DNA from 2 places in the Nocardioides sp. F233 genome. Region 2 is predicted to be linked to the other one. Evidence: riboswitches for the same ligand, from Rfam matches in the RefSeq annotation. Region 2 holds a riboswitch; the other holds the start of a gene.
What was found. A riboswitch is a leader RNA that binds a small molecule or an ion and turns the genes downstream of it on or off. The one in region 2 is predicted to bind glycine.
Positions count from the first base shown of each region.

Region 1 (3,124 bases), 530 kb from region 2:
TCGAAGAAGGTGTCGTTGACGACCTCGATGCCGGCCGCCTCGAAGGACGCGGCAGCGCGACGGGCCAGGCCGTGGATGTCACCGGCGATCGCCCGCAGCCCGTCGGGACCGTGGTAGACGGCGTACATGCCGGCGGTCACGGCGAGCAGCACCTGCGCGGTGCAGATGTTCGACGTCGCCTTGTCGCGACGGATGTGCTGCTCGCGGGTCTGCAGTGCGAGGCGGTACGCCAGGTGGCCCTCGGCGTCGACGGAGACGCCGACCAGGCGGCCGGGCAGCTGGCGCTCGAGGCCCTCGCGGACGGCCATGAAGCCGGCGTGCGGGCCGCCGTAGAACAGCGGGACGCCGAAGCGCTGGGCCGAGCCGACGACGACGTCGGCACCGAGGGCGCCGGGCGCCTCGAGCAGGGTCAGCGCGAGCAGGTCGGCGGCGACGACGGCCAGGCCGCCGTGCTCGTGGACGGCGTCGATGACCGGCTTGATGTCGGCCACGCGGCCCGACGCACCGGGGTACTGGATGAGCACGCCGGAGACGGGTCCCTCGGGCAGGCCGTCGGTCAGGTCGGCGACGAGGATCTCGATGCCGAGGCCCTCGCAGCGGGTGGCGACGACGTCGATGGTCTGCGGAAGCGCGTCGGCGTCGATGACGAACGGGCCGGCGGCCTTGCGGTTGGCGCGGTGGGCCAGCGCGACCGCCTCGGCGGCGGCGGTGCCCTCGTCGAGCAGCGAGGAGCCGGCGGTGTGCAGGCCGGCCAGGTCGGCGACCATGGTCTGGAAGTTGATCAGCGCCTCGAGGCGGCCCTGCGAGATCTCCGGCTGGTACGGCGTGTAGGCGGTGTACCAGCTCGGGTCCTCGAGCACGTTGCGGCGGATGACCGCCGGGGTGACCGTGGCGTGGTAACCGATGCCGATCATCGACTCGCCCGGCACGTTGGTACCGGCGAGTGCGCGGAGCTCGGCGGCGGCCGTCTCCTCGTCGACACCGGCGGGCAGGCCCAGCGGGTCGGTGGAGCGGATGGACTTCGGGACGGCGGCGTCCATCAGGGCGTCGAGAGATGCGTGGCCGAGACGGTCGAGCATGGTCTCGACCTGGGCGTCGTCCGGGCCGATGTGACGGTTGACGAAGGGTGCGCTCATGAGCAGAGGTGCTCCTCGGGTCGGGTCGATGAAATGAATCGAGCCCTCCCCCTCTGTCAGCGCGTCACTGCGCCTTCAGAGTTGCCTGCTCCGCACGGTCCTGGCGCCTGAGAGGTTCCGGGGAGGGATTGCCCCTTCGGCGCAGGCACGGGGCCTGACTCTCCCGTGCAGCATCAACAGCAGGTACAGCCTACAGGTACGACGCCTGTGCGGCTGACCTCGTTCGGTGGGTGCTCAGCCGACGTGGCGGGCAGCGCGGCGCGCGGCCAGCTCGTCGCCGGCGACGGGGCCGGTCTGCTCCGACTCGTTGGCGTGCTCGCTCGGGAGCTCGGCCAGCGTGCCCTCGATCTCGCGCCACACGCCACCGATGGCGATGCCGAAGACGCCCTGGCCGCCCTGCAGCAGGTCGATGACCTCGTCGTTGCTGGTGCACTCGTAGACCGAGGCGCCGTCGCTCATCAGGGTGACCTGGGTGAGGTCGTCGGTGCCGCGCTCGCGCAGGTGGCTGACCGCGGTGCGGATGTTCTGCAGCGAGATGCCGGCGTCGAGGAGCCGCTTGATGATCTTGAGGATCAGGATGTCGCGGAAGCTGTAGAGACGCTGCGAGCCGGAGCCCTTGGCGCCGCGCACGCTCGGCTCGATCAGGCCGGTGCGGGCCCAGTAGTCCAGCTGGCGGTAGGTGATGCCGGCGGCGTTGCACGCGGTCGGCCCGCGGTAGCCGAGGTCGCTGGGCAGCGGCGAGACGTCGTCGGTGAACAGAAGGCCCTGCTCCTGCGCGGCAGCAGTCGCCGCGGTCACGTCCTGACCGACCTTCTCGGGCTGCTGCTCGTTCACGGAACCTCCAGGTCGCGGCGCTTCAGGCAAGGGGGATTGCACTGCTGTCATTTCGACTCCCTCAAGGTACGTCCGGGGTGTCGGGCCGGTCAAAGACGTGGCCGGGCGTGTCGCCGAAAACCCTCAACCTGAGGCTGAGGTTGACAGCTCGTTCAGCCCTCGGCGCCGAAGTCCTCCGGCGAGACGTGGTCGAGGAACTCGCGGAACGCCTCGACCTCGTCCTCCTCCTCGGCGGGCGCGGCGAGCCCGGCCTCGGCGAGGACCTCCTCGGAGCAGTAGATCGTCGTACCGGTGCGCAGGGCGAGGGCGATCGAGTCGGAGGGGCGCGCGCTCACCTCGACGCCGGAGGCGAAGACGAGGGTCGCGTAGAAGACGCCCTCGCGCACATCCGTGATCCGGACCTCGCTCAGCTCGTTGCCGGTCGCGGTGAGCACGTCGCGCATCAGGTCGTGGGTCAGTGGCCGCGGCGGGACGACGCCCTGCTGGGCGAACGCGATCGCGGTGGCCTCGACGGCGCCGATCCAGATCGGCAGGTAGCGGTCACCCGCGACCTCCCGGAGCAGCACGATCGGCTGGTTGGAGGGCATCTCCACCCGGACACCCATCACGTCGACCTCGCGCATGCGTCCAGCCTACTGCGTCGCGTCGAGCCGCTCAGGAGGGCTCAGATGCGACGCAGGCCGGCCTTGACCAGGGTCGCGTGGAGGCGCACCGAGAGCGCGGCGATCTCGCTGACCGCCTCCTCCGCGCGAGCGCTCGCACCGGCGTCGCGGCCCTTGCGCGGTGTGACGACCTGCTGGATGAGCCCGACCTCGCGGTCGGCCGCGGTGCGGAAGGCGCGCAGGTGGCGCGGCTCGATGCCGTAGTCGGCCAGCTCGCGTGCGGTCTGCGCGATCACCAGGGCGTCGGTGTCGTAGTGCCCGGTCGCCGAGGAGCTGATGAGAGCGAACGACTCGAGCTGTCCGAGGAGGTCCTCGTCGATCCCTGCCACCTTGATGAGCTCCTTGCGCGAGAGCCGCAACCGGTCGGTACGGCGGAACGACTCGGGCGCGGGCAGTCCGTCGGCACCGAGCGCGACGGTCGGCACGGTCGGGACGACGGGCTCCGGCTCGGGCGGGGCCAGTCCGCGGTCGATGGCGTCGAGGTGCTCGCCG
Region 1 covers NZ_JBVASH010000003.1:603,981-607,104, reverse strand. The annotation lists gene gcvP (aminomethyl-transferring glycine dehydrogenase) at 1-1,136, opposite strand, end outside; glycine riboswitch at 1,222-1,312, opposite strand; gene ACZYRU_RS14245 (MerR family transcriptional regulator) at 1,371-2,021, opposite strand; gene ACZYRU_RS14240 (bifunctional nuclease family protein) at 2,123-2,593, opposite strand; gene ftsR (transcriptional regulator FtsR) at 2,635-3,124, opposite strand, start outside.
Region 1: linked by a shared signal. The riboswitch ahead of gcvP (aminomethyl-transferring glycine dehydrogenase) and the one ahead of glyA (serine hydroxymethyltransferase) in region 2 are both predicted to bind glycine.

Region 2 (3,124 bases):
AGGGACAGATCACAGCCCCGGGTAGAGCGGGTACGCCGCAGCCAGCGCCGCGACCCGGTCCCGCAGCTTGGCAGCGACCGAGTCGTCGTACGACGGCTTCAGCGCCTCCGCGATGATGTCGGCGACCTCCGCGAAGGCCTCGGCACCGAACCCCCGCGTCGCCAACGCAGGCGTGCCGATCCGCAGTCCCGAGGTGACCATCGGCGGGCGGGGGTCGAAGGGGACGGCGTTGCGGTTGACGGTCAGGCCGATGGAGTGGAGACGGTCCTCGGCCTGCTGGCCGTCCAGCTCGGACGCGCGCAGGTCGACGAGGACCAGGTGCACCTCGGTGCCCCCGGTCAGCACCGAGACACCCGCGGAGACCACGTCCGGCTGGGTGAGGCGCGCGGCGAGGATGCGGGCCCCCTCCAGGGTCCGCTCCTGACGCTCCCGGAAGGCCGGCGAGGCGGCCATCTTGAACGCCACCGCCTTGGCGGCGACGACGTGCTCGAGCGGGCCGCCCTGCTGGCCGGGGAAGACCGCCGAGTTGATCTTCTTCGCCAGCTCGGCCTTCGACAGGATCACGCCACCGCGCGGACCGCCGAGCGTCTTGTGCGTGGTGGTGGTGACGATGTCGGCGTGCGGGACCGGGCTCGGGTGCAGGCCGGTCGCGACCAGGCCGGCGAAGTGGGCCATGTCGACCATGAGGTACGCGCCGACGAGGTCGGCGATGCGGCGGAACTCGGCGAAGTCCAGCTGTCGCGGGTACGCCGACCACCCGGCCACGATCAGCTTCGGCCGGTGCTCCAGGGCGAGGCGCTCGACCTCGGCCATGTCGACGCGGAAGTCCTCGGCGTCGACGTGGTAGGCGACGACGTCGTAGAGCTTGCCGGAGAAGTTGATCCGCATGCCGTGCGTCAGGTGCCCGCCGTGGGCGAGGTCGAGGCCGAGGATCGTGTCACCCGGGTCCAGCAGCGCGAACATGGCGGCGGCGTTGGCCTGGGCGCCGGAGTGCGGCTGCACGTTGGCGGCCTCGGCCCCGAACAGCTCCTTCACGCGGTCGATCGCGAGCTGCTCGATGACGTCGACGTGCTCGCAACCGCCGTAGTAGCGGCGGCCCGGGTAGCCCTCGGCGTACTTGTTGGTGAGGACCGACCCCTGGGCCTCCATGACGGCGACCGGGGCGAAGTTCTCCGAGGCGATCAGCTCGAGCGTGCCCTGCTGGCGGGCGAGCTCGGCGCTGATCGCCGCGTGGACGTCGGGGTCGTAGTCGGCGAGGTTCTGGTCGAAGGCGTCGTTCGTGGACATGCGGAGGCTCCCGTCGTGGTGGTGGGCCTCCCCGCTCTGTCATCGGTGCCTGAGAGCTTCACCGCGGCAGCGGCTTGCACCTTGGGCGCAGGACCGGTCATGGAGGTCCTGTCTTTCCAGAGTCGCCTCGCACGAGCAGTGACGGTGCCTGAGAGTTTCTCGGGGAGAGTTGCTCCTACGGCGCCCCGCTCGGTGGCGAGGTCTCTCCTGCTTCGGCTACGAACGGCAGATCTTCAGTTGTGACGGCGTCAGGATGGCACGCCTCAGGACACGACGGAAGAGGGCGTCTTGCTCATGAGGGTGACCAGGTCGAAGGCGACCGTCGCCGCCGCGACGCAGGTGATCTCCGCGTGGTCGTAGTCGGGAGCCGTCTCGACGACGTCGGCGCCGATGATGTTGAGCCCGTCCAGCCGGCGCAGCACGTGCAGCAGCTCGCGGCTGTTGAGCCCGCCCATCTCCGGCGTGCCGGTGCCGGGCGCGAAGGCCGGGTCGAGCACGTCGATGTCGATCGAGATGTAGACGGGAGCGTCGCCGACCCGCTGCCGGATCTGCTCCGCGGCCCCCTCGACGCCGAGGAAGTCGAGGTCGCCGGCGCGGATGATCCGGAAGCCGAAGGATGCGTCGTCGACGAGGTCCATCTTGTCGTAGATCGGGCCGCGGATGCCGATGTGGATCGACTTGTCCTCGGCGAGCAGGCCCTCCTCGAAGGCCCGGCGGAACACGGTGCCGTGGGTGATCGGCGCCTTGAAGTAGGTGTCCCAGGTGTCGAGGTGGGCGTCGAAGTGGATCAGCGCGATCCGCCCGTGCTGGGCGTGCGCGGCCCGCAGCATCGGCAGCGCGACGGTGTGGTCGCCGCCGAGGGTGACGATGCGGCGGCCGGCCTGGCCGTGGACGTCGCGGGCCATGTCCTCGATCTGCTGCATGGCCTCCTCGATGTTGAAGGGCGTGCAGGGCACGTCGCCGGCGTCGACGACCTGGATCTCGTCCAGCGGCGCGGTGTCGAGCTCGACGTGGAACCGGGGCCGCAGGTGGCGCGAGGCCTGGCGGATGCCCATCGGGCCGAACCGGGCGCCGGGCCGGTAGGACGTACCGCCGTCGAACGGGACGCCGAGGATCGCGACGTCGTAGTCCGGCACCGACTCGATCAACGGGATCCGCGCGAAGGTGCCGAGACCGGCGTACCGCGGGACCTTCGTCGCCTCGAGGGCGCCGATCGGCTGGTGCTTGCTCATGCGGAGATCTCCGTTTCGGGGGTGAGGACGTGAGCCGGCTGCTGGCGCCAGGCGCGGAGCAGTCCGAGGTAGATGAAGGCGGTGGCGATGCTCCCGACGATCCAGGAGGTGTCGACGGCGCCGGTCTGCTTCGCGATCGCGCCGACGTACAGCGTGGTCGACATGAACGGGATCTGGACGAGGCAGCCGAGGACGTAGCTGAGCAGCGCGGGGACGTTGAACGAGCCGTAGCCGCTGTTCGGGTCGCTGAAGGAGCTCGGGTCGTAGTGGCCCTTGTGGACCAGGTAGTAGTCGACCAGGTTGATGATGCTCCACGGCACCAGCAGGTAGGCGAGCACCAGGATGAAGTTCGTGTAGTCGGCCATGAAGTCGTCGGAGACGGTCGTGGAGGCGACGAACACGGCGATCGCGAGCACGCCGGCGACGATGTGACGGGCCGAGGCGCGCGGCGCCCACTTCAGCTTGAAGGTCTGGATGCAGGTCAGCACGCACAGCGACGAGCCGTACATGTTGATCACACCGGCGTCGATCGCGCCGAGGAAGAACGCCAGCATCACGAAGACGAACACCGGCTTCGGCATGATGTTGTCGAGGTCGGCGAGCAC
Region 2 covers NZ_JBVASH010000003.1:73,940-77,063, reverse strand. The annotation lists gene glyA (serine hydroxymethyltransferase) at 10-1,287, opposite strand; glycine riboswitch at 1,314-1,413, opposite strand; glycine riboswitch at 1,414-1,507, opposite strand; gene speB (agmatinase) at 1,551-2,519, opposite strand; gene ACZYRU_RS11720 (purine-cytosine permease family protein) at 2,516-3,124, opposite strand, start outside.